2 regions of the Paraliobacillus zengyii genome follow, and region 1 is predicted to be linked to the other one. Evidence: a T-box and tRNA genes for the amino acid it is inferred to sense, from the RefSeq annotation. Region 1 holds a T-box; the other holds one or more tRNA genes.
What was found. A T-box is a leader RNA that pairs with one kind of tRNA and senses whether it is charged. The one in region 1 lies ahead of serS (serine--tRNA ligase), so its partner is inferred to be a tRNA-Ser.
Positions count from the first base shown of each region.

Region 2: it has a tRNA-Ser gene. The T-box ahead of serS (serine--tRNA ligase) is inferred to sense a tRNA for this amino acid. The anticodon was not compared.

Region 1 covers NZ_CP029797.1:14,134-30,080, reverse strand. Annotated here, with positions in the region: gene DM447_RS00135 (GerAB/ArcD/ProY family transporter) at 1-339, shown strand, start outside; gene DM447_RS00130 (Ger(x)C family spore germination protein) at 336-1,586, shown strand; tRNA gene DM447_RS00125 (tRNA-Arg) at 1,899-1,971, opposite strand; gene mnmH (tRNA 2-selenouridine(34) synthase MnmH) at 2,067-3,116, opposite strand; gene DM447_RS00115 (deoxynucleoside kinase) at 3,440-4,081, shown strand; gene DM447_RS00110 (deoxynucleoside kinase) at 4,078-4,758, shown strand; gene proC (pyrroline-5-carboxylate reductase) at 4,789-5,607, opposite strand; gene DM447_RS00100 (MBL fold metallo-hydrolase) at 5,701-7,068, opposite strand; gene DM447_RS00095 (ABC transporter substrate-binding protein) at 7,136-8,452, opposite strand; gene DM447_RS00090 (carbohydrate ABC transporter permease) at 8,560-9,384, opposite strand; gene DM447_RS00085 (carbohydrate ABC transporter permease) at 9,399-10,292, opposite strand; gene DM447_RS00080 (ABC transporter ATP-binding protein) at 10,258-11,361, opposite strand; tRNA gene DM447_RS00075 (tRNA-Ser) at 11,705-11,797, opposite strand; gene serS (serine--tRNA ligase) at 11,899-13,173, opposite strand; T-box leader at 13,237-13,460, opposite strand; gene pdxT (pyridoxal 5'-phosphate synthase glutaminase subunit PdxT) at 13,501-14,091, opposite strand; gene pdxS (pyridoxal 5'-phosphate synthase lyase subunit PdxS) at 14,116-15,000, opposite strand; gene DM447_RS00055 (D-alanyl-D-alanine carboxypeptidase family protein) at 15,156-15,947, opposite strand, start outside.
Region 2 covers NZ_CP029797.1:2,226,890-2,242,836, forward strand. Annotated here, with positions in the region: gene DM447_RS11335 (peptidoglycan D,D-transpeptidase FtsI family protein) at 1-1,043, opposite strand, end outside; gene DM447_RS11340 (MFS transporter) at 1,094-2,368, opposite strand; gene DM447_RS11345 (superoxide dismutase) at 2,529-3,140, opposite strand; gene DM447_RS11350 (TraR/DksA C4-type zinc finger protein) at 3,320-3,925, opposite strand; partial or broken gene DM447_RS11355 (IS1182 family transposase) at 4,209-5,879, shown strand; tRNA gene DM447_RS11360 (tRNA-Phe) at 5,893-5,965, opposite strand; tRNA gene DM447_RS11365 (tRNA-Ser) at 5,987-6,079, opposite strand; tRNA gene DM447_RS11370 (tRNA-Ile) at 6,101-6,177, opposite strand; tRNA gene DM447_RS11375 (tRNA-His) at 6,185-6,260, opposite strand; tRNA gene DM447_RS11380 (tRNA-Met) at 6,290-6,366, opposite strand; tRNA gene DM447_RS11385 (tRNA-Asn) at 6,371-6,445, opposite strand; gene DM447_RS11390 (Na/Pi cotransporter family protein) at 6,698-8,344, opposite strand; gene DM447_RS11395 (NfeD family protein) at 8,610-9,236, opposite strand; gene DM447_RS11400 (hypothetical protein) at 9,327-9,677, shown strand; gene DM447_RS11405 (nucleoside recognition domain-containing protein) at 9,992-10,435, opposite strand; gene DM447_RS11410 (transglycosylase SLT domain-containing protein) at 10,520-11,218, opposite strand; gene DM447_RS11415 (DUF2624 family protein) at 11,400-11,687, shown strand; gene DM447_RS11420 (deoxyribonuclease IV) at 11,730-12,620, opposite strand; gene DM447_RS11425 (DEAD/DEAH box helicase) at 12,691-14,004, opposite strand; gene DM447_RS11430 (Nif3-like dinuclear metal center hexameric protein) at 14,354-15,160, opposite strand; gene DM447_RS11435 (tRNA (adenine(22)-N(1))-methyltransferase) at 15,135-15,857, opposite strand; gene DM447_RS11440 (hypothetical protein) at 15,891-15,947, opposite strand, start outside.

The sequences.
Region 1 (15,947 bases):
TTTCATGATATTACACAATATGTGCAATTAGGAGAGTATTTTGCAAATATAGAAACCTTTTTTATGGTGTTTTGGTTATTAGCAGGATTTCTTCGATTTATTATCTATATCTATTTAATCACTTGGATCTTTGGAGCAGTGTTTAATATTTCTGAATTTGAACCTCTCATACTGCCATTCAGTTTTATTACACTTATCATAGGAATGGTACCTGATAATTCGGTTATAAACGAATTATTATTTCGTGATATGCTATTAAATTATGTAACTCCTCTTTTTGTCCTATTCCCTGTAATTTTATGGATTGTAGCATTATCGAGAGGAGCGTTAAAAAAATGATAAAACATTATGGTTATATACCTGTTATTTTCCTACTATTACTTATATTAACAGGTTGTTACGACAGAATAGAACTCGAGCAACAATCCTATGTTATTGCTGTTGGTATTGACAAAGGAGAGGAGACAGGAACATTTTCTTTTACTTTTCAACTTGCAAACCCTGAAGTTGGCGCAACGTTATCTGCAGGTTCTGATGAGGAACCTCAAGAAACAGTTACTATTACTGGAAGTGATATTATTACTGCAACAAATACCGCAAATTCTTTTATCACTAAAAAAATTACATTAGATCAAACCAAAGTAATTATTATTTCAGAAGAATTAGCACGTTCTAAGGATTTCATTCGTGTGATCCAGACTGCAGCGCGAACGCCACAAATAAGAAGAAGTGTCCAATTAATTGTTTCAAAAGAAAACGCCAGTGACTTTTTAAATAATAACGAGCCAAAAACAGAAACACGACCACATAAGTATTATCAATATATGCTTAATCGCGCATCACAAACCGGCATTATACCTGATGCAAATCTTCATCGTTTTTTTCAAATAACAGAAGGAGATGCTGATTTATTCTTAGCAATTTATGCAACAACAGAAATTTCTGAACCGAAAGAATCAGGAAGTGAAGATGAATACATTGCAGGTCAAGTTCCACAACAAGGAGGAAGCAAAACGCAGTTTATGGGTTCTGCCGTGTTCAAGGAAGGACAAATGATTGATATCTTAGATGGCCAAGATACGCGGATATGTAACATACTGGATAAAACAATCGAAATGGAGGAATTACTAGCAACTTATCCGGATCCTATTAAACCTGAGTATCAAGTTTCAGCCAATTACTCCCAAAAGTCAGTACCTCTAGTCAATGTTAGCTATGATAAAAAAAATAACCATGCAAAAATTGATGTTACGATTCCATTTGAAATTGAAATCATTGCCATTCCCAGCCTAGTAGATTATGCGCAAAACAATAAATATAATCAAAAACTACGTGAATCCATTGAACAAAGCATTGAAGAGAAAACCACTAAACTTGTAAAAAAAAGTCAAGAAGAGTATGGATCAGATCCTTTTTACTGGTCTATTTACATTCGAAGATACTTTAAAGATATCCCAGCTTATGAGGAAGCGGATTGGAACAAAGTAATTTATCCTAATGCTTCTATCACAATAAATTATAAACTAAAACGTCTTGAGTTTGGAAAGATGTTAAAAGACTCGAAATTAAACGAAGTGAGGGATTAGTATGATTATAACAGTCCTAACAATTGTTGCACTATATATTATTATATATTGTATCAATTACAGTCTCATGGTATTTAAAGATGGAAATAGATTAGGTGGAATTGCTATCATTTGTCTTGTTCCCTTTATTATGGTGGGCCCCGTATTATTTTATATAATGGGATAAACAATAAAACATTGTTGTTACATCTACAATTTTATATAGCTAGTTTGATTTTAAGGCTTTGCAATCGGTTAGCAAGTTGATACTTAAATAAAAAAACAGCAAGGGATTAAATGCTACATCCCTTGCTATATATAACTTTTAACGTATGGCCCCAGTAGGATTCGAACCTACGACACATGGTTTAGGAAACCAATGCTCTATCCCCTGAGCTATGGAGCCGTTAGTCATGTTCATACTAAAACATGACGCTTTTTCATTATACAGAATCATACAAAAATTGCAAAGAACCGAACAATATAAATTTGACTTAAATCTTATATGACTTTTTCATTATACCTTTTAGCTAAATAATCTTTTAACAACACAACCGCTTCATCTACAGTTTCCGCTTTAATAATGGTTTTTTCACCTTCAGTAAATTGATCTGCAGAGTGATCATACAACGGATCATAATAATACTCGAGTAGCAACCGTACTGCATGAAAGTACTCTCCTGTATTTAAATCAGATTCAATTTCATTAGCAATCGGTGTATGAATTCGCTTTTTTATTCTAGCAAAAGAATCTATACATTCTTGCTCATGATCCCATGGTTGATAATCTTCCAGAATATTATTAACCCTTTCCTCGATTGGTATCTCAATAAACAATTGTGTGCCTTGATTTTTTTTCTCCATCAGAAAATCAGGAAGCATTACTTTTCCAATTCGTTTACTTTCTCCTTCAAATAGAACATATGGCGAATCCTGCAAGCGCTGGATACTTTCGATAAACAATGCATCAAATGTTTTTTGGTTATGAGGCTTTAAACCAATTTGACCAAAAATAGAGCCGCGATGATTTGCTAATCCTTCTAAATCTATAACGGGGTAGTCGAGCTCTTGTAAACGATGTAGTATCGTAGTTTTTCCTGATCCCGTATAGCCATTTAACACAACTGCTTCTGGGTTAACTTCTAATGCACCTAATGTATCTACTATCAAATTACGATAGTTACGATAGCCTCCGTCCAATCGAAACACATTAATTCCCATTAGATCAAGAACAGTTGCTGTCGTTTTACTACGCATTCCACCCCGCCAACAGAAAACCGCTTTATCTCCTTTGACATTGTTAAACGCCTTCACAAAGATTGGTAATTTACTTGAAGCAATTTCAAGCCCTCTTTCTTTGGCTGCTTCTTTACTCACTTGCTTATAAAGCGTTCCTACCTCAGCTCTTTCTTTATCATCAAATAAAGGTATATTGATACTACCAGGAATAGTAGCATCCTTAAATTCAGAAGGAGAACGTACATCTATTACTGTAAGCTGACCTATATTTTTTAACGAGAGTAATTCATCAATTGAAATATCTTTAAACATCTTGCTACCACCTTTCCGAAACGGGAGAACTAAAATATAACCTTTTTTATATGTCTCTTACATAGTATAGAACACTCCATACTTAATTGCATGGTTAGAAACATTACTATTTTTAAAAATTACGTTATTTTTTTATTTGTAGACACATTAATATACATATATTAACAAAGCAGGCACACTAGCTAAATAGGTAAGTATATTAACAGAATCCTTTCACCTGAGAGATTTAGAGTGTCCACTTCGCTACTAAATGTGATAGAATAGTCTTTGTCAATTTTGTTACGCTAACGAAGGTAACACGTTATTGTTTAGGAGGAACTAGTATGCCAGAAATACCCTTTATAGCAGTGGAAGGACCAATTGGAGTTGGTAAGACCTCTTTATCAAAAAAAGTAGCAAACCACTTTCAACTACATTTATTAAAAGAAATAGTTGAAGAAAATCCGTTCTTAGGTAAATTCTATGATGATATAGATGAGTGGAGTTTCCAAACAGAAATGTTCTTTCTATGCAATCGTTATAAGCAATTAGAAGACATCGATAGCCATTATCTTGGATTAAAAAAGGCAGTGATTGCTGATTATCATATCTCTAAAAATATGATTTTCGCTAAACGTACCTTACAACATAGACAGTTCGAAAAATATCAACAAATCTATCACATTTTAACTTCTGACATGCCAAAGCCTAACATGATGATTTATCTTGATGCAAGTCTTGATACACTTTTATCTCGTATTGCCATGCGTGGTCGCGAAGTTGAAATGAATATTCAAGCTTCTTATTTGCAACAATTGAAAGAAGACTATCAAACATTTATGGATGACTTCGAAAAACAACATCCTGATATTCCTGTCATTCGTATTAATGGTGACGAGCTTGACTTTATTAAACAACAAGATGATTTGAACTTTATTCTTGATCAGATTAAACAGCAATTACAAAAAGGAGAAATTATCCGATGAATTTACGCGAAAAATATCAGATCCCACATGACAGTGTTATCACAATTGCCGGAACAGTTGGTGTCGGTAAGTCGACAATGACAAATGCATTAGCCAATTCACTGGACTTTCGTACCTCTTTAGAGAAGGTAGATACAAATCCATATCTAGACAAGTTTTATGCTGACTTTGAGCGTTGGAGTTTCCATCTGCAAATCTACTTTTTGGCAGAACGATTTAAGAAACAAAAGCGTATTTTTGAATATGGTGGTGGATTCATTCAGGATCGTTCTATCTATGAAGACACTGGCATTTTTGCTAAAATGCACTATGATAAAGGGACAATGACTCCCGTAGATTACGAAACTTACAGTAGTTTATTTGAATCAATGGTAATGACACCTTATTTTCCACATCCAGACTTATTAATTTATCTAGAGGGCTCATTTGATGACGTGGTTGGTCGCATTAAGAAGCGTGGCCGACCAATGGAACAACAAACGCCACTTAGTTATTGGAAAGAAATGCATGAGCGTTATGAAAAGTGGATTAATAGTTTTAATTCTTGCCCAATTCTTCGGATTAACATCGCTGACTACGATTTGGTAAATGACCAAAGTGCTGTTGAATCCGTATTGAACAAGGTTGGACACTTTATTCAACAATCTCGAAAATGGGAAACACGATCAACCAAATAAATAAAAGCGGCTATCTGAAGATAGCCGCTTTTATTTATTTTTACCCAATTCTTCTGATCGTTGTGTCGCTTCTTTAACTGCCGCTTCAAAGGCCTTATTTACCTCATGCTTATCTAATGCTTTTAGTCCGCTTTCTGTTGTACCACCAGGACTAGTAATTCGTTGACGCAAGGTTGCAGGACTTTCATCCGTTTGTTCTAACATATGGGCAACCCCTAAGATAGTCTGGTGAATTAATTCTTTTGCATGCTGTTGATCAAGTCCTCCATCTTGTGCTGCTTTTTCCATTGCCTCAACAATATAGTAAAAATAAGCAGGTCCACTTCCTGAAATTGCTGTAACTACATGCATCTTATCCTCATCATCAATAATAGTTACCGTTCCTACCGTCTCAAATAGTTCTGTTGCTAGATCAAGTTGTTCTTGTCTAACAAATGAGCCACCAGTCAATGCCGTTGCGCCATAACCAATTGTTGCTGAAGTATTTGGCATTGCACGAATTACCGATAGATTTAAGCCGAGTTTTTCCGTAATAAGTTGAGTCGATGTCCCAGCTAGAACTGAAATAATAACTTGCTCATCTGATAAAAATGGTTTAATTTCAGCTAATGCCTTTGAAACATCCTTTGGTTTCATTGCTAAAAAAATAGCATCAGCACTTTCTACGGCTACTTTTGTATCTTGTGTTGTTAAAACATTATACAGATTTGATAAGTCTTTTAGCCGTAACTCATTTGACCTATTTGTAACCACAATTTGCGTTGACTCTAACACCTTGGATTTTATGATCCCTGCAACAAGTGCTTCTGCCATTGAGCCTGCACCAATAAACGCTATTTTATTGAACATACTATACCTCCATCGTTAATTCTTTCTCTCTAGTATAGTTAAAAAAACGTAGATTGTCTTTTAAATTTCAAATAAAACAGTATATGTTTGTTTTTAAACTTCTATTAACTGACCATTATCAAAGAAATATTTTTTGTTTTTTCTTGGTAAGAAAACAGCTTGATTTGGATCTAGTGGTTTCATCAGTTCTGGATAATGACTATGCCAAGGAACCAGTAACTTCGGTTTTATATCTTCAATTAATTGTAATATATCTTCTTGTGTTGCATGCCCGGATACATTAAACGATTTATATTCTATTTGGAATTGTTTTAAAAATGATAGAAGAATTTGATAGTTTGGATCAAATTCACCCAAGGGCATGCCATTGGAATGCAAATAAATACTACCTGACACATCTAAATCTAGTAAATCAGCTATATTATCAAAACTGTTTTGTAAGAGGTATTTGTTAGGTGTTGCATTGATTTGTTCAATTGTAACGCGTGGATATTTTTCGAGAATATTTTGGTTCCAATCAGACTCCTTACTATCATTCGGTACAAAAATCGCAAAATCTGTTACTTCAGCAAATTGATCAGCAATATAGGCCGTTTTCAGCTCTAGTACAATCGTTCTTTCACACTGTTTACCAGTTTTGATAAAATTATTGAGTCGATCAATATTACGATGATAAATATTAAACAAAACTAATCGATTATGGTTGATAATTTCTCTCTTTATTACTTGAGCTATCTCTGTTTCTGTCTCTACTAAAGGTATTTTTGTTTTTTCAGTAAGATTAGGATGAAAGGCTGTTCCTTCCATTAATAATAAATCAATATTAATATCCAACAGCTTTTCTAACCATGCTTTATTGTATTCTGGATGCTGTCCATGCATACGAATATCACCAGAATATACCACTTTAAGGTCTGGCGTGCTAATCAACATAGCCATTGAACCGTATATATCATGGTCTGTTTGAAAAGGTGTTACTATAATATCTCCTATTTTAATTGAATCTTGATAATTAATTCCTGTTACATCGCGTTCTCTCATCAGTCCCTCATTTATCTTATTAAGAACTTGATACAATTGTTTCGATCCATTAGACATATAAATGGGAATAGTAGAGGCTACGGTATCTATCACGCCCATATGATCTAAATGTAAGTGGGAAATAAATATACCAGTATTCATTTTAAAATCTTCATAGGCAATTGGTTTTTTAAAATTAAATACGTTATCTTTTAAATCTTCTCTAGCGTAAATCCCATCTATTGCAGGAATTGCACCAATCTTTAGTAAATCTAATACATAACGATCACTTCGACCTGTGGCTTTATGAACAAAAGAAGTACTAGGATTATAAACTAAACCAAAATCAAAAATAACCCGAGCATTTCCATACCGAATTTCAGCAATATTACCACCTATTGTTTGCAAACCACTCCAAAATGTAATTGTTGTTTTACTCATTTCATTTCCTCCATTTTTCTAATCTATAAATAAGAAGGCGGGAGCATAACCCCAGCCTTCCTTCTAATTAATTTAATTCTTGATTTGCACGTTCTTGTGCATCAGTTAAACCTTCTTCTACAGTTTTATCGTCTAATAAGATATATTCTAATTCTTCTAATACAATATTTCTTACCGCATCTCCACCCTCTATACGTGCAATAAAGAAACCTGCATCAAATTGAGCTGTTCCAGCTTCATATGCTGGATTTTCTGCTACAAATGCTTGATAATTATCTAACTCTTGCGCGGAATAACGAACTGGTAAATATCCAGATTTCATTGACCAATCAGCAGTTACTTCTGGACTTGTTAAATATTTCATGAATTCCCACGCTGCTTTTTGTTCCGCATCATCTGATTGACTAAACATAACGATATCATTACCAGCAAATGTTGTAGCTGCTTCACCGTCTAATGTTGGCATTGTGGTAGTTGACCATTCAATATTTCCATCAGCTGCTTCTGCTACATGTGGAATCCCGGCAGAAGAACCAATATACATTGCTACATCTCCACGACTAAATGGATTAGACATATAGTCATCTTCTCCAGCTGTACGAGCAATTCCGTCATCAATCATTTCTTTAATTAATGTCATTGCTTCAATACCTTCATCAGATGCAAAAGTTGCTTCACTTGTTGCTTCGTCAATATACGTACCACCTAATTGTTTCAAAATAGCTTGAAATTCAGATTCATATGAATTTTCAAATCCCATTCCGACAACACCATCACCTGTTAGTACTTCAGAAATAGTTCTGATATCTTCCCATGTTTCAGGTACTTCTAACCCATTCTCCTCTAACAATTCCTTATTATAAAATAGTATGCGTGTGCTTTTACTAAATGGTAGGCTATAATAAGTACCGTCCCAAGAACTAGATTCTTTAAATACGTCTACATAATCATTAAATTCTTCATCTGAAAGACCAATTTCAGGATCTTCAATAAAATCATTAAGTGATGTAATAAAATTATTCGCAGTATATTCAGGTACGACATTTGTTACCGCTTGTGCAATTGTTGGTAATGTCTGTGCTTTAGCAGCTGCCATAATCTTTTGTTCTAAATCATCATAGCTTCCTTGGTTTACTGGTGTAACGGTAATATTCTCATGTTCACTATTAAATTGCTCAACATACTCCATAATAGCTTCTTCATGAGGACCACTCATTGCATGCCAAAAGTCAATTTCAATTGGTTCCGTTGACTCTTCTGTTTCCGTATCACTCGCAGTGGCAGAAGCTGCTTCACTATTTTCCGTATCTTCACTATCTCCACACGCAACTAACAGTAATAAAAATAATATGCTAAGTACACTCCAAATAAATCCTTTTTTCATTTTATTTCCCCCTAAATTTTTTATTAGTTTCGTGGAGCAGACAACAATATCACTAAATTATTCATCCGGATAGTTGTGTCACGATCACCCCCTAAAAAGTAATTTAACTAACCTTTTAAACCCGACCTTGCTACACCAGCAACAATATACTTCTGCATAATAAAAAATAAAATAATCATTGGTAGGACTACCATTGAGGATGCAGCCATTAATAACTCATACTTTACGCCAGCTTCTGTTGTAAAAGCCGACAAACCGACAGGTAACGTTCTTAGCTCTTGTGTATTGGTAACAATCAATGGCCACAAAAATGCATTCCAGCTATTGATTACTTTTAATAAAGCAACTGTAATTAAAGCCGGCTTGGCAAGTGGTACCATCACATACCATAAGAACTTAAATTCGCTACAACCATCTACTTGTGCTGCGTAAGATAATTCTTTGGGGATACCCAAAAAGAATTGGCGTAATAAAAAGATTGCAAAAACACTCGCAGTCCAGGGTACAACTAATGCTTTATATGTATCTATCCAGCCTAAATTAGATAAGGTCACAAAGTTAGGGATTAACAATACCTCTCCAGGTACCATCATTGTGCCAAGTAACACCGCAAATATGACATGCTTACCAAAAAACTGAATACGTGAAAAAGCATATGCCGCTAAAATAGTCGTAATTAATTCTCCAACTGTACTTAAAATAGTTACGATAACACTATTTAAAAAGTACCGATCAAATGGGGCAACTTTCAATGCTTCTGTGAAGTTAGTCCAATTTATTTCAGATGGTATCCAAACTGGAGGCATTGCCATGACCTCATTAGGCGCTTTTAAGGATGTACTAATCATCCATACGAAAGGTAGCAACATTAAAATGGAGCCAATAGAGAGTAAAATATATATCGTTGTTTTAGATAAAGCTGCTTTTGTCATAATTCACTCCTCCTCTACTGATAATGCACGAATTTTTTACCGATGATTAATTGTATTAATGTAAATATAAATACAAAAATAAATAAAACAAACGCTGCTGCTGAAGCAAGACCAAATTGCCACTCCTCATAAAATTTTTGATAAACATAATAAACAACAGTTAGCGTACTATTTGCTGGGCCTGGACGTCCATTGAACAAGGCAAATATCTCATCAAATACTTTAAATGCATTTATAATGGATATGATTGATATAAAAAACATCGTCGGTGATAACAATGGTAAAGTAACTGTTTTAAATCGATTCCATGCCGATGCACCATCAACCTTTGCTGCTAAATAATATTGCTGATTAATGTTTTGTAAACCGGCCAGAAATATAATGATATTAAAACCCAATCCTTTCCATATACTTAAAATGATAAGCGCCAGCATTGCAAAATTTGGATCTGTAATCCATTTAATTGGATCAACTCCAAACCAACCTAGAAAATAATTAAGTAAGCCATAATCAGAGTGGAAAATCCATCCCCAAACAATTGCTACCGCAACAACAGACGTAACAAATGGCAAGAAATATATCGTTCGGAAAAAGCCCAGAAATTTTATTTTACTATTCAGCAATAATGCAATTAGTAAAGACAATATTATTGAAATAGGAACAACACCCACAACAAATATAAGTGTATTTGATAGAGCCTTAATGAAATTCTGATCATTAAATAGTGTTATAAAATTTGTTAACCCTCGCGCATGTACAACATTATTAAAATAATCGTAATCTGTATAAAAACTCATTAAAAATGATTTAATAATCGGATAAATATTGAATGTAATCAAGATTAGCAATGCAGGTAATAAGTAAAGGATCGCTTTACATGTGCTTTTCCAGTTGGGTCGAAGTGTCATCAGCGTAACCTCCTCTTATTCTTTCTCCAGTATTATTATCAAAGTAATGAATATGGTTAACATCAATTGCTAGATTACAACTATCACCAACCGTTAACGTAATTTTAGGGTCTACTAGAGCCCTAATAGTACTATTACCTACCTGAATGCGTATTAGTGTATCTCTTCCTATTGTTTCAAGATGAATAACTTCTCCTGTTATCATTGCGTTATCTAAGGAAGTAACGTATAAATTTTCAGGTCGTAAACCAATTTTAATATTATCTTGATTAGTAACTATAGGTATCGTAATACTTTGATTGGTTTCTTTTATTTTATAGATATTATTATCTTGTTTTTCTAATTGGATAAAATTAATAGGTGGGTTCCCTAAAAAACTTGCAATAAATGCATTCCTTGGTTTACTGTACATCTCTTGTGGTGGACTGTCCTGTTGTAAAATACCATTGCTCATTAACATTACTCGATCAGATATGCTTAATGCTTCCTCTTGATCATGTGTAACAAAAATCGCTGTAATGCCAACTTCTTGTTGAATACGGCGAATCTCTTCACGCATCTCTAATCGTAAACGTGCATCTAAGTTGGATAATGGTTCATCTAATAACAATAGTTTTGGTTTTTTTACTAACGCACGAGCAATTGCAACCCGCTGCTGCTGACCGCCTGATAATTGAGCTGGTTTACGATCAAGTAAATGATCAATTTGAACAAGCTTTGCCATTTCAATTACTCTTTTTTGCGCTTCTTTTTTTTCTACTTTTTGCATTTTTAATGGAAACATAATATTCTTAAATACGGATAAATGAGGATATAATGCATAATTTTGAAAAACCATTCCGATCTCTCTTTTTTCGGCATCAATGGTAGTTACTTTTTTCTCACCAAAATAGATATCTCCCTTAGTAGGTTTATATAAGCCTGATAACAGCATTAAGGTTGTACTTTTTCCGCAACCGCTTGGACCTAATAGGGAAACAAGCTCACCATCTTTTATAGTAGTTGTTAATTGATTAACAGCAGTAATATTATCAAATTGCATTGTCAATTGATCTAAATGTATATCCATGACGCTATCCCTCCATCTGCCAACTTATTCTTACAAGCCTTATGTTAGCAAACAATCGTAAAGATAGAATAAATTACTTGTAAATTTTTCATTTACAATATTTACTTTTTGTAAATGACATGGTAAGCTAAAATCTTGACCATTTTACGCATTTTTCATTTTTTTACTTTTGTTAAAAGACTCTCTTATAGCTATCAATTGATATAATACAAAAAATAGGACCCCCAATTTTAGGAGGTCCTATTTAATCTATCTTAATAATAAAATACAAAAAAACGGTTTAACTTAATTTAATAAGTTAAACCGTTTTTAGCTATTTGTTCTTATGTATTAAAATAAAAAATGGAGGAGGATGAGGGATTCGAACCCCCGCGAGCCGCGAAGCCCCTGTTGGTTTTCAAGACCAATCCCTTCAGCCAGACTTGGGTAATCCTCCGAAACTGACGACAAAACTTATAATATCAGTTTATTTAGCACATGTCAATATATTTAATACATTTATTTTTTAAAAAACAATTGTTGTTAGTAGACAGCTTTTTAATTAATAACTTTCTTACCACCCATATAAGCTTGTAACACTTCTGGAACCTCAATTGTGCCATCTGCTTTTTGGTAGTTTTCAATAATGGCAGCTACTGTTCTACCAATAGCTAAGCCTGAACCATTTAGTGTATGAACAAATTCTGGTTTAGCCTTTTCTTCACGACGGAACCGGATACCTGCACGACGAGCTTGAAATGCTTCAAAATTTGAACAAGAAGAGATTTCACGGTACGTATCGTTACTTGGCATCCAGACTTCGATATCATATTTCTTTGCGGCAGTGAAGCCTAAGTCAGCCGTACACATACTTAAGACACGATAAGGTAATTTTAATAGTTGTAATACCTTTTCCGCATGTCCTGTTAAATCTTCTAACGCTTGATAAGAATCTTCTGGTTTCACAAATTGAACTAGTTCTACTTTATTAAATTGGTGTTGACGGATCAAACCACGTGTATCTCTACCAGCAGAACCTGCTTCAGAACGGAAAGATGCACTGAACGCAACAAATTTTTGTGGCAGGTCATCCACTTTTAAAATATCATCACGGTAATAGTTTGTTACAGGTACTTCTGCCGTTGGAACTAAAAAATAGTCCCAATCTTGAACTTTGAAGGCATCTTCTTCAAATTTCGGTAATTGACCAGTCCCCGTCATACTTGTCCGATTAACAATATATGGAGGCAACATTTCTTCATATTCATGCTCGTCTGCATGTAAGTCCATCATAAAATTAAGTAATGCACGTTCTAAACGTGCTCCTAATCCTTTGTAAAAGACAAATCGGCTTCCTGTCACTTTACCAGCGCGTTCAAAGTCTAACATGCCTAATTCTGGCCCAAGCTCCCAGTGTGGTCTTTGTTCAAAATCAGTGCGCTTTACTTCGCCCCATTTACGAACCTCTACGTTATCATCTTCTGTTTCCCCAATAGGTGTTGTTTCATGAGGAATATTTGGTATAGATAACAATAGCGTTTCTAACTTTTCCTCTACTTCATTAAGTTCCGTATCAATTAGCTTAATACGCTCTCCAACCTCACGCATTTCTACAATCATATCATCTGCATTCTTTTTTTCTTTTTTCAAAGCAGAAATTTGTTTAGAAACATCATTTCGTTTTGCTTTTAGCTCTTCTGTTTCAGCAATTAATTCTCTTCTACGTTGATCTAAATCTTCAAATGTATCAAATTCGGATAAATCTTCTCCACGATGTTGTAACTTCTCTTTTACCTCATCAAAATGTGTACGTAAATATTTCAAATCTAACATAATTTTATCCTCCAATATTATTAATTTAACTCAAACAAAAAAGACTCCCATCCCTAATAAAACATTAGGGACGAGAGTCTTTCCCGCGATACCACCCTGATTGAAGAGAGATTCCTCTTCCGGCTTCTTTTACAATAACGGCTAAGCATGTTAGCCGGACATGTTTTACTTACATTTCACATGCCAACTCAAGGATGGATTCACAGTTCTCTTTCACTGATTTGCACCAACCATCAGCTCTCTAATAGAAAGAAAGGTCTGTTACTAATTCCTCTCATTGTGTTCAGTTATAGTAGTGAATTTATTTTTAGCATAGCGAAAAATAATTTATGATGCAAGGTCTTTTTTAGCTTGTTCAACCATTTTAACAAAGTAATCTGTTAAACGATCATCGTCGGTTAACTCTGGGTGAAAGGCACTACATAAATAATGGCCTTCTCTCGCAGCTACAATTGCATTGTTGTGTGTTGCTAATATTTCAACCTGTTTACCAACTTCTACAATAAATGGCGCTCGAATAAAGACAGCATCAAAATCTGTTGCAACATGATTAATTTCTAATTTTGCCTCAAACGATTCCTTTTGCCTTCCAAATGCATTACGTTCTACTTTCATATCCATCAATTCTAGGTGCCCATTACTTTGCCCAACAATCTCTGTTGCTAACAAAATCAAACCTGCACACGTTCCAAAAATTGGTTTTCCCTGTTTACCAAAATGCTGTAAAGGCTCTAAGAATTCATATTGATCAATTAACCGACGCATTGTCGTACTCTCGCCACCAGGTAAAATCAGACCATCTATTTCTTCTAATTGTTCTTTTTTCTTTACAACAAGAGCTTCAGCACCACTTGATTCTATTGACCGAACGTGTTCTCGAACGGCACCTTGTAAACCCAAAACACCTATTTTAGTCATCATGTGATCTATCTCCTTTAAACCTTACCAGCCACGTTCTTGCATACGTTGTTCTGGTGCAATTGTGCTAATTTCAATACCTTTCATTGCAGTTCCTAAGCCTTGTGAAACTTTTGCAATCAACTTATAATCTTGATAATGTGTTGTAGCTTCAACAATAGCTTTTGCAAATTTTGCAGGATTATCAGATTTAAAAATACCAGAACCTACAAAAACACCATCAGCTCCAAGCTCCATCATTAATGCCGCATCAGCTGGAGTTGCGATACCGCCCGCTGCAAAATTAACTACAGGTAAGCGTCCATTTTCTTTAATACTAATTAATACTTCGTAAGGTGCACCTAATTCTTTAGCAAATGTCATAATCTCATCATATGACATACTGATTAATTTACGAACTTGTCCTTGTACTTCACGCATATGACGAACTGCTTCAACAATATTTCCAGTTCCCGGCTCACCCTTTGTACGTAACATGGATGCACCTTCGCCAATACGACGTGCAGCTTCACCTAAATCACGACAACCACATACAAATGGTACAGTATATTCTTTTTTATTTAAATGATACACTTCATCTGCTGGTGTTAATACTTCACTTTCGTCTAGGTAATCGACACCCATTGATTCTAAAACACGCGCTTCAACAATATGGCCGATACGTGCTTTTGCCATAACTGGAATGGACACAGCGTTCATTACTTCTTCAACTATTGTTAAGTCAGCCATTCTTGCAACGCCACCTGCAGCACGGATATCCGATGGAACACGTTCAAGAGCCATAACCGCAACAGCTCCTGCCTCTTCGGCTATTTTAGCTTGTTCTGCATTGATAACATCCATAATGACGCCACCTTTTTGCATCTCAGCCATTCCTCTTTTAACACGATCTGTTCCTAAATTTGTCATGAAAAATATCCCCCTATTTATCTTAAAAATCAAGTAATTAACAATTTAAACTATTATTCAACATTGTATAACAATACCATAGCCTAGTGCAAGCACCATTAAAATAAAAAACCTCAACATACCTATCGCCATGTTGAGGTTTTTATGATTCTATATTAAGCAAACCATCCTTTTACCGTATCGGCAACTGATGAGAATATTCCACTAAAGAAATCCCCTACAGCACCAAGTGTAAGCATAAACCAATTTGCCTTCTCTACAGCATCCGTGGCTACAAGATCGACAACTTGTACTTGTGCACCACCAAAAATATAGCCGTAATCGGTACCACCATTATAAACAAGTTCCATTTCTCCGACTTTTTCACCTTTTTCAATTGGTGCTACAAGTTCGCCATCTTCATTGAGTTTATTTTCATCCAAATGATATTGGACCATAAAAGATTCTTCTTCACCATTTAATACTGTTGCGATCATGGTTTCACTTGCTTCTATTTCTACTGAATCTTCTTTTCCTTTTGCTACAGGTAAAGTAGATTCATCTTCAATTTGATAACCTGCAGGATAAAGTTCTTGCTTTTCAAACTGGTTATAACCATATTCCATTAATTTTTTCGTTTCTTCAAAACGTGCACCTTTATCATCTGTTTTCATTACAACTGAAATAAGGCGACGACCGTCTACTTCCGCTGTTGCAGTGAAACAGTAACCAGCTTCCGTCGTGTATCCTGTTTTTAAACCGTCAATTCCTTCAAATGCATATTGATCAAAGTTTACATTATCCCAAGGAAGCATCCAGTTTAAATTTTCTAATGGTTGATCATCTAATTCAGACATCAATGTACTAGAAAACTCCAATGCTTCTGGATAATCGTTAACCAAATAATAGGCTAATAATGCTGCAGAACGTGCAGACATTAAATTATCAGCATTTGGATCTGTACCTTC
Region 2 (15,947 bases), 1.5 Mb from region 1:
ATATAACGATTTTCAGTTGGATTTTGATTATAATAACTTTCTAGTTCTTCTTGAACAATCTTATCAATTTCCTCTTGTAACTCAATATCTACTGTTAATATTAAATCACTACCACTTTGTCCTTCTATAACAGTATTTTGCCCTACAATGTCACCATTATTATCCGTAACATATTCTATTATTTCTTTTTGCCCAGTTAATACACTTTCGTATTCTAGTTCCAAACCACTCTTACCAACCCGATCATTTCGACTGTATCCTCGTGTTAGATAAAAATCCTGATTGTCAATTGGTATTCCTTCATTTGTTGACGTTATACTACCAATAAATGTGGAAAATGTATCATCAACTTTTGAAATGCGATTCCAATCAATAGAAGCATCAATTCCTGTAAGCTCAAACAAATGCTCTGAAACTAATGCATATTCTTCCTCGGTAACATTTTCATTTTTCACAATATGAGGAGAGAATTCACTCGCTGCATCTAATTCTTTTTTTATTGCAACAACATTTAATAGAACTGGGTCTGACCAATCATATTCGTTGTAATCTTCAGCTGTGATTTTTTCAAGTATTAGCTTATACTGTTCACTTGTATCTAATTCTAATTCCTCTTCTGTTAATCGATCACCTGCATCTTTAGCGTTAAGCATGTACCAATATTCCTTTTTATCTCGTTCTCGAATTAATTTCTCTAACGCTTCAAATTCTTCTTCCATTGTAATATATTCGCCCAATTTCTCTGCTAGTTCTAAACGTTCCGCAGCAGAATCACCATTCTTAGGTGGGGTATACGTAATGGAGCGCGTTGATTCGTTATCTAAAATTAATTTTCCATAACGGTCATACATTAAACCTCTTGGTACAGAAATAGAAGCTTGCGTATTTTCCGTTTCATTTATTTGATCTTGTGCAGCTTCACCATTCAAAATTTGCACGACACCTAATTGCAAAATTAATAATGAAAACAAAGCAAATACAAAAATGAATAATATATTTAAACGAAAGGGAAGTTGTACTTTCTTTTTTTTCTTTTTCCCCATTCTATTCTCCCCCTTTTGCGAACTCAATTAGGGCTATTATAGCACGTTTTCTATCTATTTTCATTATTCATTACGCCATCTTTTAATGGAGATGCAGGATTTTTCCCTGTAGGAAGGAAGGACACTTTTCGGATAAAGTATGAAACGACAATATGACCGGCACCTAATATAACTAATAAATAAGGAATAATTTGTTCAGCTGGGAATAGCTTTATACTAATTATAAATAACATAATTGAGCTCACTCTTCCTACATTTAGAAATAATTCTCTAACAACAATATATTCAATTCGCATTTCTTTTGCTTGCCAACCATGTCCTATTACGTCATATGTCATTGACACATAAGGAACCGTAAACAAAGGATATGCAATACCAATTATTGCACCATACAGTAATAAAATCGGAAAATTTAAATTAAATATAATAAGAAAAATCGCAAAATATAGTGTTAATCCTCCAATTAATATAGACCTTTTTCGCATATGCGGCTTAATTATACGTGTTGCTGCATAATAACAAACAAAGGAAGAACCCGAAAAAATAAGATTAAACGTACCTAAAGCCAACTCACTCCCTGTAGCAATAAATACCCAAATCGAGATAACAAATACAAAGATACCCTCTCTTAAACCTTGAAATGTATGTGCATATAGGATGTTACGCCAATTTTTATTATTTTTACGTTCATATAAAATGCGTTTAAAATTAAATTTACCTGTTGCTTGTCTTCTTTTTAAGAAGAAGCTACAAATAACCGCACATATAAATAGGAAAAAAGAAATAGAAAAGATAATCGTATACCCTTGTGAATTATTCATATTTGAAATTACATAACCAGCTAGGATAGGCCCAATCATCCCACCAAATGACTGCATTAGACCTAAAAATCCATTGAAGAAATCACGTGTATCTGGTTCCGTAATTTCAAATGTTAAGACGTTAAATGCCAACCAATAAAAACCATATCCAACACCTAACAATGCACCTAATAAAATGTTATATGTTGCAGCATTTTCACTTACTAGTAAAACTGTCATAAAAAAAATAGCTAAAAATGTAACACCTAACCGTAAAACAATAACCCGGTCCACTCTTTTAGCCAATCTACCTGCAACGATAAAGGTAACTGGTTGTAAGATATATACTGCACCATTATACTGTGCAATGGCTATGTAATCATTTGATTGTTTCCATAAGTAGATATTCACAAACGTATTCGATAGGAATGTAGCCAGAGCATACAATCCTCCAATTATTAATAATAGCTTTAAATCACGATTAACGACTATATCACCTAATAAGATGTTTGGTTTCTTTTGCATATCCAGTTCTCCTTGTTTAGTTCTAGATCTTATTGTTTTCAATTGACAAGGAGATATACAGTTTTCAAGCAAAGAGGTAATTTATATTGAAAGGGAAGACTAATTGAGTATAAAAAAAAAACTGAGGAATATATCCCTCAGTTTTTTTCCACTAAATAACTTACTTAGTAGCCTCATATAATTTAGAAACTTCATCCCAATTAACAACATTCCAGAATGCTGCAATATAATCAGGGCGTTTGTTTTGATATTTAAGATAATAAGCATGTTCCCAAACATCCAAACCTAGAATTGGCGATATACCATCCATCACTGGAGTATCTTGGTTTGGTGTGCTTGTTATTTCAAGTTTACCATTTTTAACGATTAACCAAGCCCAACCTGAACCAAAACGACCAGTTGCAGCTGCTGCGAATTTTTCTTTAAACGCGTCAAAGCTACCAAAAGCATCTTTAATTTGTGTTGCTAATTCTCCTGTTGGCTCTCCACCACCATTTGGTGAAAGTAGTGTCCAGAATAAGCTATGGTTTGAGTGACCGCCACCATTATTTCGAACAGCAGTTTGCACAGATTCAGGTAAGCTATCTAGGTCAGATAGAAGCGCGTCTAATGATTTATCTTGTAAATCTGCATGCCCTTCTAGTGCTGCGTTTAATTTAGTCACATACGTGTTGTGGTGCTTCGTATGATGAATATTCATTGTTTCCTTATCAATATGCGGCTCTAATGCATCATAAGCATAAGGTAATTCAGGTAATTCAAATTTAGTCATTAATAATTCCTCCTAAAGTAGTATGTAAGAAAAACGTTCACAGAATATTCGTTTTTCTGATACATTAATGTTACCAAAGCTCTTCCATTCTTGCAACTTTTATGCATGTAATAGAATTTACAATTAAAATGTTCTTCCTATTACTCATACACCTTTTATATTATTATTAAACTTCATTTTTAATTATTTCTCTTATTTTCACCTGTAATATCAGTCTTTGCAAAATTCTCGATATCTTTAGAATTTCTTTCATCCTGATTGATATATTCCTTTTGATAAAAGTCAGAGGCTGTGTCAGAAGATCCATGTTCCTCAACCGCCTCCCAAGTATCTTGACCATCAAAAGCTTTAGAATTATCTTCTTGTGTAACATTCGGGTTTAACAGGTCTTCCTCGATCGGACGGTGGTTATAATCAATATCTTCATTAACTGTTGCATGTTTTATACAGTGTAATGCTGTAGGCATTGCTTGTAATCTTTCTTCGTTTATTTCTTTCCCACACGTTTTACAAAAGCCATACGAATCATCATTTATAGCATGAAGTGCATCATTAATATCTCTTAACTCCTGTATTGTGTGTTCATTTAAAGCAATATTTTTTTCACGTTCAAATAATTCTGAACCTTGATCACCTGGATGATTATCATAATTTGATAATTCTTCTATGACTTGATTAACATAACCATCTTCCTGATTTTCTTGCATTTTCATTTGATCTATTACTTGCTTTTTTTCCTTAAGTAATACAGTTTTAGAATAATCCTTTAATTCACTAGTTACCATATTCTAAATCCTCCTAAATTTATAAGTTAAATTAGATACTTATACGTACTATCTTACCTTAATTAGTTGGTCTTAAACTTCATACGATGGAAAGTCTATGTAATTACTTATGAAAAACAAAAAAAGAGGCTGGGACAAAACTCAGATAAACAATAAAAAGTTGCATCTTCCAACGGTAGTTGGAAGATGCAACTTTTTTATAAAATCGAAAATTTTAGTAAGTAAAAAAGGATACCTTCTGATAAAATTAAAGTACCACACAATAACAATCGGAGGTATCCTTATGTTTAAAGATTATAACATGAATCAAGTAATTTTGCCGTTAGATTTTGAAATGAAATTACAAAAAAATGATATTGCCTATACGATCCATGACTTAGTAGAACAAATACCTGATAAAGCATTTTCTGTTTTCTTACATGAAACAGGTTGTCCTGCTTATCATCCACGCATGATGATGAAGGTTATTTTATGTGCTTACACGCAATCTGTTTTCTCTGGAAGAAAAATTGAATCATTACTGAAAGATAGTGTACGCATGATGTGGTTAGCGCAAGGTTATGAGCCAAGCTATCGAACGATTAATCGTTTTCGAGTCAATGAAGAAGTACAAGAACTGTTACGCCAATGTTTTGTACAATTTCGATGCCAACTGGTGAAAGAAGAGCTGATTGACCAGGAAGCGATCTTTATTGATGGCACCAAAATAGAAGCAAATGCCAATAAATTTACGTTTGTTTGGCGAAAAGCGATTGAAAAATACAGTGCGAATTTGGTGGAGAAATCAAATCAACTGTACGATGAATTATTGGCAAACGAAATTATTCCAGAAATAGAACGCGAAAGTACGGAAGAACTATCCACTAAAGAACTCGAAAAAGTAGTTGAGAAACTAGAGAAGACCGTTGAAGGATACGACAAACAGATCGAAGAAAGTAAAGATGTCAGCAAACGGAAGCAGCTTCGCTCTGCAAGGAAAACACCAAAAAAATACCGCAAACAGTTTAAAGATTACGTAGCACGCAAACAAAAATACGAAAAGGATAGGCTTATATTTGAAGCGCGCAATAGTTATTCAAAGACAGACCATGATGCCACCTTTATGCGCATGAAAGACGATTATATGAAGAATGGCCAATTAAAAGCAGGTTACAATGTACAAATTGCGACCGAAGGACAATATACACTCGCATATGACGTATTTCCCAATCCAACTGATGTACGCACATTCACTCCTTTTCTAGATAAAATCGAGGAAAGCTTCTTTGAACTTCCCACATATATCGTAGCTGATGCAGGGTATGGAAGTGAACAGAATTATGAAGATGTCCGCATTAATCGGGAGCGCATCCCGCTGATTACATACAATAGGTATCGAAAAGAGAAGACAAAGAAATATAAGCAAGACCCTTTTAACACAATGAACTGGGCGTATGATGAAGCGAGTGATTCTTTCCGTTGTCCAAATGATAAAAAAGTGGCTTTCCAGTATCTATCTAATCGAACAGGTAAAGATAACTTCACCCGATCCTTTAAAGTCTATGAATGTGAAGACTGTTCGGATTGTCCGTTGCGTTCCCACTGTACAAAAGCAAAGGAAGGAAAGAATCGAAAAATTTATTATAATCAAAAATGGGAACAACAAAAAGCATACACAAAACAGCAGCTTTCAGAAAAAGAAACCGGTAAAATTTATGGCAAACGAAAAATAGATGTAGAACCAGTCTTCGGATTTTTGAAGGCTAATTTGCGTTTCACTCGTATGTCAGTAAGAGGCAAGAAGAAAGTGGAAAATGAATTAGGATTTGCATTCATGGCGGTGAACTTGAGAAAGTACACGGCTAAGCATGCGCATGGTCCAACAAATCCTGAAAATAATCCAACAAAAAAAGATTCCGACCATCTTCCTAAGATGATCGGAATCTTTTTCGTTATTTTGGCTAGTTATGTCTCAGCCTCTTTTAAGATGGCTCGGGACGGAATCGAACCGCCGACACACGGATTTTCAGTCCGTTGCTCTACCGACTGAGCTACCGAGCCTTATTATGTATAAAAGAAAAATGGAGGAGGATGAGGGATTCGAACCCCCGCGAGCCGCGAAGCCCCTGTCGGTTTTCAAGACCGATCCCTTCAGCCAGACTTGGGTAATCCTCCGTAAAAATTATTCTTTTAAAATGGTGGACCCTGCAGGATTCGAACCTGCGACCGATCGGTTATGAGCCGATAGCTCTAACCAACTGAGCTAAGGGTCCTTACATATGGGGCGACCGGTGGGAATTGAACCCACGTATGCCGGAATCACAATCCGGTGCGTTTACCCCTTCGCCACGACCGCCATAGTAAGACACTTATAAATATTGAATTTGGTAGCGGCGGAGGGGATCGAACCCCCGACCTCACGGGTATGAACCGTACGCTCTCGCCAGCTGAGCTACACCGCCATAATGGCTCCACAGGTAGGACTCGAACCTACGACCGATCGGTTAACAGCCGATTGCTCTACCACTGAGCTACTGTGGAATAATAATTAATTGTTTCTAATTAAGTATCTTCTAAAAAATTCATGTCAATCAAGCGACGATATATAATATAACACGGATTAAAAATACTGTCAATAACTTTTTTTGTTTTTATATTTGCGCAACAAAATTAATATAGCATGTCCTATTAAATCATTCAAGCTTTTTCTACACAAACCCTAAATATTTTTTATCTAAGTGTCCAATATTTATAGTAAAATTATTAAAAAAGGAGGGAATATCCCCCCTTTTTTTAATGTATAGCTTCAGGACTTTTTTCTCCTAATACTTCTTCTGCAATATTTAATGAATGATCTCCAATACGTTCTAGATTACTTAAGATATCCACAAAAACAATACCAGAAGCACCAGAACACAGCCCTTCATTTAATCGAATAATATGCTTCTTACGGAAGGTTCTTTCCATTTTATCAATCTGATTTTCTTGTTGTACTACTTGTAATGCTAATTCCCGATCATTTTTATCTAATGCTTGAATTGCTTGTTTTACAGTCAAAGCAGTTAAATCAAACATTTCATTCACATCTATTTTTGCTTGTGCTGTGAGACTAATTTTGTTTGAGATTTTATATTGAATTAATTCGACTATATTTTCAAAATGATCCCCTATTCTTTCAATATCCCGAACAGAATCAATTAACGTAGAGTGCTTAGCACTTTCGAAATCAGACAGAGAAGAACTAGATAATTGAACTAAGTAATCTGTGATTTCTCGGTCTAATTTATTTAGAGCATTTTCAACTTGTAATGCTGCTTCAGCATGTTTTGTGTGATGGTTATTTAAAAACAAACTGGTTTCTTCTAAACCTTTATGTGCATATTGTCCCATACGAATTACTTCTTCTTTTGATTGTTGAAGCGCAACTGAAGGTGATTGTTGAATAAATATTGGATCTAGATGTGTCGGTTGGTATTTAACAACGGAATCTTCACCAGGAATTATTTTAGTTACCAAATAAGCAAGTCCACCTATAAACGGAAATTGAATAAATGTATTTGAAAAGTTAAATATACCATGTGCAAATGCAATAGTCATTTCGGCATTTAATGATAACTGTTCCTGAATATATCCAATGAATTGCGTATATGGACCAATAATTAATAGAACAAGCACAGTTCCAATAATATTAAATATAACATGTGTTAATGCTGCACGTCTTGCCGCTACGGTTGCACCAATTGATGCTAATATTGCAGTAATCGTAGTACCAATATTGTCACCGAACAACACAGGTAATGCTGCCTGTAATTCTATCGCTCCTTCAGCCATCAAACTCTGTAGGATACCAATAGTCGCACTTGAACTTTGAACAATTACAGTAAATAATGTTCCTACAATTACACCTAATATAGGATTAGTAGACATATCAACTGTCAATTCGTGAAATGCTTGAACATCTCGAAGCGGCTCCAAACCATTTCCCATTAGATCTAAACCGTAGAATAGTGCACCAAAACCGAAGATAGTTTGTCCAATATTTGCGGCCTTTTTACTTTTAAGGAAGAAAATCATCAATGCACCAACTGCCAATATAGGTAGTGCGTATGCTTCTATTTTAATACCTATAATAAACGCAGTAACTGTGGTACCGATATTGGCACCCATTATAACACCAATAGATTGTCTAAGTGTCATAAATCCGGCATTAACTAAACCTACTGTTAAGACCGTTGTTCCCGTACTAGTTTGTAATAAAATAGTTACGACTATACCAGCTAATACACCCATAAATGGATTACTAGTAAACTTATCAAGAATGTCTTTTAATCTTTCCCCTGCTATTTTTTGTAGTCCATCCCCCATATATTTAATACCTAATAAGAAGATACCTAATCCACCAACAAATAGAAAGACAAGTGATTGCACATCAATTTCCATTGGATTTTTTCATCCCTTCATTTCTTTTTTTATTATTACGAAAACAACACCTCTACCATTATTAATGAACTACTTGCGAATTGTAAAGAATTTTAATTAAACTTTACACTAAATTTACACAAGACTAGCTATTTTTCGACAAATTAAGTATTTAAATGTAAATTTTAGCATATTCAATGGTTTTAAACAGGTTATTACTATCTATCTTCTCCATTGCAAAAAAAAATATTGCTACTCTATATAGAGTAACAATATTTCATTCAGTTTATTTTGGAACAATTAATATTCTCGTACCATCCACTTGTTTGACTAAGATAGGTGTATCTTTCTTCAACCATTGACCATTTGTAACAGCACTATAATCAATGTCATTAATGCGCACTGTGCCAACCGGCCGCATATCAGTAGTTGTAATTCCCTCTTCTCCAATTAATTTTTTATATGATTGATTCATTGTACTATACCCTTTGTCTGCTGTAAGTTGGTCCATTAATGCTAACTTATTCCACATTTTTCTACCCTTAAATACTTTGAGAAAGAACAAAGAACCAAACCCTCCGACTAAAACGCCAATTATAGCATATAATCCCGCAGTCCAATTTGGAGAACTTAGACCGACTGATAAAATCATACAAAGCGCACCAACCGAAGCAAGTGTCCCATCATTTATTAATTTACCATCAATTATGATCAGTAAAATTCCAATACAATAAAAGACTAACATTATCACAAACATACCTGGATCAAGATACGTTAAAAAATAGACAGTTATAAAACCAAATCCTAATAATGCAAAGAAACCTCGCATATTAATTAACAGTTCACCCATTAAAAACAAAGTACCTAAACCAACCATCACTAAACTAATCCAATCAAGTTCTAAAATTGACATCTAATCACTTCCCCTCGCTTATATTTAGTATACGATAGAACAAGACAATTAGTTTCAACTTCTATTAAATCAAAAAGGAGCCACTCTAAAATGGGAATAAGAAAATTGTTTATATATACATTTATCATACTGTGCCTTTTCAGTATCTTTATAGACCTTAAAATTGGCTCCCCTATTAACTATACCATAGACGATCCAACCCTTACGAATGATGAAGACAGTAAAGTTATTGACTCTAAAGAGCAACTTACATTTAAAGTTGTATCTTATAAAATAAGTGTCGGCGATACTTTTATAAGTGTTATGGATCAAATAAATGGACAATCTTTAAATTGGAACTTGGAACAGTATGTGACTGATTTTAGTGCATTGAATCCGAAAGTTGATGTTCATGATTTACAAGAAAATGCACGTTATCTTTTTCCACAATATATAAACTAATTCAGACTAGTACATTATAACTAGCTAGTGGACCGATATAAAGAGGCGTAAGAAGCTGAAGCAATGTTATTGGACAGTTATGTGGTTGTTTATAATTAAAACACGGAGAGGGCATTAAAAGGCCATTACAGGATGAATATTCTTTATAGTTAACAGTGATTGTAACGTACTTATCTCATAATTTTTCTCGATCGCTAACTGTGGATAAAAGCTTGTCAGTGACTAACAAATAACACAAAAAGAGCTAAGAGGGATTGAACTGTTGTCACCCAAATGATGGTAGACAATTCAATTCACTCTTAGCTCCATAGCTTTTAAAAAAATGGAACAATAAATAATGTGATAATCATGGAAAGTGCCCCTGCAATAATTGCAGTATTTCCTAACGTATCGGCCCCACGACTTTTAGCAATAAACCCAACTATTATCCCTGTTGCACTTAAAAATATCGGCATTAGAAAAAATGATATTATAGAAGCAACAACAGCAAACCACCCAAAACCGGTTTTTGCCTCTACTTCTGATCTTTCCTTTACCTGTTCTGAAGCAATAGGTTCATTAAAATCATTTGCAGTTAATTCCGCTGCAAATTCTTCATCCCTAACATTCGATTGATCTAACAAGTCAGACGAATTGGTTAAATCTGTATCTTGTGCCCCTTGCTGATTCATAACCATTGTATCTGTATCAGCTTCCGTACCGAACTTAGGTGCATCTTGTATTTCTTCCTTTTTTTCATCTGGAGTGTATTGATCCATTTAAGGTCCCTCGCTTTCATTTATGAGGTGCCTTTTTAGTCTGTCAATAATCCGGCTATTCTTTACCCTGTAACTTTTTCCAAATTATTTAGCCAGTACAACAGTTTTATGTTCTTCTGCTTTAGTTTGAATTTTGTTTGCATAGTCACTTTTTGCAGTACCGTTTGACTCTTTATATGTCTCCATTCCAGACATTCCGCGGTGATAAGCCGTTAAAGCTTCATCCCAATTGTCATACTCGTGATGTAAGAAGTCTAAATATACCACAGACAACTGAATTGAATAGTATGGATCAAATAAAAGTTCTTCATCATAAGGTAAATCAGCCATATCTGCAATCCATGGAGCTGTATTCTTCATGAATTGAGACATACCATATGCCTGTCCGTATTTTGTTTCTGGACCAACTAAATCCGGATCGAATGTATTTCCTGTTTCAACTTTTAAAAGTTCATATACAATATAAGGATCAATCTCATATTTTTTTGCTTCATTTGCTAAATATATACCCCATGATTTTTTAAATTCCCCATCGCTATCTGCAACAAAATTTTCTGCCGTATTTTCTAATTCCGACCAATTTTTATAATTAGCTGTTTCAACATCAGTAGATTTAATATCATTATATGAAGCTGTAGCTTCTAGTTGATTGTTTTTTTGCTCTAATTGCTGTTTTTCTTGCTTCAGCGTGTCGATTCTTGTTTGATATTCTTTAAATGATATAATAAAAATAATTGCAATCACTGATATTAGTCCTCGATAAATCCATTTATTCTTTTTCATTAATTACTAAGCACACCTTTCCTGTTATCCCAATTTCTGCTACAGCATGTTATGCTATATCACTCTGTTTTATATTGCAACTAATTAAACTTTAAATCTAAATTGTTGGTACATATTCATAAAAACCGGCATATATTATTGCATTGAGTATAAATATACCCGAAACTAGAGGTGATAAAACATGCAACCATTTATTAAACAAATGATTGAAAAAAAATTAAAAAATATTTCAAAAAAAGAATTACTTAGTTACGCCAAACAATACCGTATAAATCTTACTGACATACAAGCAGATAAAATTGTTAAATTTCTTCATAATAATGATTTAAACCCGCTTGATAAATCAGATCGAGTAATTATGTTAAAAAAACTTGCTCAAATAACAGATCTTGAAACAGCGCAACAAGCCCAACAATTATTTAATCAGATAACGAAACAATATGGTGTGGATTCTTGGTTTAATCAATAATAAAAAAGGCATTCATATGAACTCATATGAATGCCTTTTTTATTATTGTTGTAAGATTTTCTCTTTAAGATCAGCTTGAAATTCAGCTTCTTTTAACATTGCGATTTCAAATTGGTATGGAGGCTTTTTGTTTTTCTTGTCTTCTCCTACATAAGGTGTTTCTAATATTTTCGGTAAATGACTTAGTTGGGGATGATGGACTATATAACGCAGCGCATCATAACCTATATAACCAAAACCAATATTCTCGTGCCTATCTTTATGAGCCTCAACTGGGTTTTTACTATCATTTACATGGATAACTTTCAATCGATCTAATCCAATAATGCGATCAAACTTGTCTAATACACCATCAAAATCATTTACAACATCATAACCAGCATCATGAATGTGGCATGTGTCTAAACATATAGATAACTTTTCGTTTCGCTCTACACCCTCTATTATTCGAGCAAGCTCTTCAAAATTGCTACCTATTTCAGAACCTTTTCCAGCCATCGTTTCTAGCGCGATCTGAACATCCTGGTCTTTTAATAATACTTCATTTAAACCCTCAATAATTCTATCAATTCCTTTGTCCACACCTTCTCCAACATGTGCACCTGGGTGTAAGACAATTTGTTTAGCACCGATAGCTTGCGTACGCTCAATCTCACTTTGCATAAAGGTAACGCCTAATTCAAAGGTTTCTTTTTTTGTTGTATTTCCCAAATTAATGATATATGGTGCGTGCACAACAATTTCCTCAATACCATTTTCTTTCATGTGTGCCTGACCCGCTTCAATATTTAGCTCTTCAATTGGACGTCTTCTTGTATTTTGTGGTGCCCCAGTATATACCATAAATGCAGTAGCACCATAAGATGCAGCTTCTTCACTAGAACCCAATAACATCTTTTTTCCACTCATTGATACGTGTGAACCTATTTTCAATTCCAACACCTCTTTTTCAAAACTAACATAATCATAACAGAAACACTTGCTTCCATACAGAAAAATTTAACTAGGAACGTTTATTTTGTTTTTGACTAATTCTCTTTTTAAGTTTTTGTTGCTCATATTTCATTTTCTTTTTATATCCTGGTTTTACTTTTTTAGTTTTCCGGACACGATTCCAAGCCTCTTGATCAGTGGTAGTGCCTGTTTGTTTTCTTTGCGAACGTTCATTCCAAGCTTTTATTTCTTTCCATTCCCCTTGTACAATATCGAATGTTGTAAACGATAGACCACGTTTAGTTAACTTCTGAATAAGGTTAACATCCGAATCGTCATAAAGATTAATGGCTGTCCCTTCCATCCCTGCACGAGCTGTACGACCCACACGATGAATGTAGAATTCTTCCTCTTTTGGCATTTGAGCATTAATAACATGACTGATACCTTTAATGTCAATCCCTCTTGCAGCTAAGTCCGTTGCTACAATATATTGATAACGCAACGATTGTATTTCTTTTAACACACGCTTTCTTTCACGGGCTTGCAAACCACCATGTATCAAACCTGCTTGAATACCTTTTTCTTGTAATTGCTTGTAGAGCTTGTTAGCTGCCTCTTTACCGTTAGTAAATATTAAAACTAAATATGGATTAATTACTTCCGATATTTTAAGAATTACTTCAGCTGGCTCACGATGACGTAAAGGTACTAATCGATGCTCGATCTTCTCTGGGGCAAAATGGTCTTTAATATGAAAAGAAGATGGATTGTGTAAGTATTTAGTTAAAAAAGGTTGTAATCTTTCTGGAATAGTAGCTGAAAAAACTAATACTTGAATTGACTCTCGTGCTCGAACTAACATCTTATCTATTTCTGTGATTAACCCTAAATCTAGCATTAAATCTGCCTCATCTATTACAAATCCTTCTGCAGTATAGATATCTAAGGCACCCTCTTGAATTAAGTCTAAAATTCTTCCAGGTGTTCCAACTACAATTTGAGGCTGTATTTTTAACTTTTCAATCATTCTTTTCTTATCTGTTCCACCAATGAATAATTTTGCGTTGATTTTATCTTCTTGATTTGAAAAAGCCAGAATTTTTTTTACTTCATTGTGAATCTGTGTTGCCAGTTCTCTAGTTGGTGATGTAATGACAATTTGTACCTCTTGTTTATTTACGTCTAAACGACTACACAATGGTAATAAAAATGCATGTGTTTTCCCTGATCCAGTGTGTGATTGTCCAATTACACTTTCACCACGTAAAACAGCTGGAATAACTTTCTGTTGAATTGGGGTAGGTTCTTTAAATTGTAGATTGTCAATGACGCCCTCAATCCACGGTTTTAAGTTGTATTGTTTAAATTGATGATTTTCCATATAAGTTAACTCCTCATTTTTTCCAAATCGTTTTGTACATCTATTATAAGTTAGATATACTGAAAATGCACATTACATTTCATTATATATCCTATATTGCCAAAAACCTATCTTTTTATTTTGCTGTTACTTCTATGATCTATATAATATAAGTATTACACATTTTGATTAAGATTATTTTATGAACAATGCGAGTTTATCATAAAGCGATTATCGATTAAAAGATAATTTGAATTATTTATGACTAACAGAGCACAAATTCATAGCTATTATTCTTCAAAAAGTCGTGCGCTAATTAATTATATTCAAAAATAAAGCAGACTATCAACGGTCAGCCTGCTTTATTTCACTATAAAAATTGAAACGGTTCTGTATTCTTAATCGATTCCTCGAAAGTTACATTTAGAGATTTTTCTGTTGTTTTCTTCTCCAAATATGATTTTAAATATGCTTTCATAACCTTTTCTACATGATGTCCAGGATCAATGACAGCTAGGTCCATTGCCATCGCATCTTGTGCATCATGAAACGTCATATCGCCAGTTACATAAACATCTGCGCCCATAAGCTTAGCCTGATTAATAAAATCTTTACCACTACCACCTAAAACAGCGACTTTTCTAACCTTCTTATTGAGTTCGCCTACAACACGTAAAGCTGGGATTTCTAACTTTTCTTTAACCCTTAGACAAAAGTCATTTAGAGATATTGTCTCTTTTAATTCACCAATTCTACCTGCCCCAATTGAATCTCCATGTTCTGATGGAACCAATACACTTGTATCTATTACTTCTAATCGGTCTGAAAGTATATCACTAACACCACCATCAATAACATCTAAATTCGTATGAACAGCATAGACCGCAATCTTGTGTTTTAATAGCTTTTCAATAATGCGACCTTCTGACTTACCTGTGTCTATTTGTTTTAATGGTTTAAATAATAATGGATGATGTGCAATGATTAGATCTACTTCTTTTTCTATCGCCTCATCTACTACATTTTCTAAAACGTCTAATGTTAGTAATACTTTATTTACTTTATCTTCCGATGACCCTATTTGTAGACCGACATTATCCCAATCATAAGCATATTCCTTAGGTGCCAGTTCTTCAAGGATAGCGACAATATCACGTATGCGTACCATCTCCTGCACCTTGCAAAACCTCCTCTATTACTTTTACCTCTTGTTTGAAGGTTGTTAATTTTTCATGATTTATAGTTCGAGCTTGTTTCATTTGCTCAATAACACGCAATCGATTGTTTTTTTCCAATTCCCACTTTTCTTTAAACGTTTCATTTTTTTCCCGTAACAGGTGTGGGCCAAACAATAATTCTTTCTTAAGATCATGATAACCGATTAAGCCATCACCATGATCTGCAACTAACACCTCATAAATATGCCCATCTTCCTTAATAATCTGTTCTGCAACTAATTGATAGCAATGCGTTGAAAACCATTCACGAACTAAATGAGCATCCACATTCGGTTGGACAATAACACGTTCAATGTTAGATAATTTATCTTTCCCACTATCTAAAATTGAACGTATTAATCCTCCTCCCATACCAGCTATTACAATTTGACGAACGGGGTAATTTGCAATTACTTCTAAACCATTGCCTTTAACAACGTCAATTTGGCTGGTTAAGTTTAGCGCTTTTACGTTATCTTTTGCACTTTGAAAAGGTCCATCGTTTAATTCACCCGCAATTGCAAATGAAGTAGAATCATTGGAACAAATATAACTTGGTAAATAGGCATGATCACTTCCTATGTCAGCAAAATATGCTTTTTTAGGTATATATTTTGCTACTGTATGTAGACGATCTGATAATAATTTTTCATTCATTATAATTACCTCGCAAAAATTATTCTTTTCTTTCTAAAAAACATAAAAAAGAAAACTCATTACTATTCCTGTACTACCTAAAAAAATCAA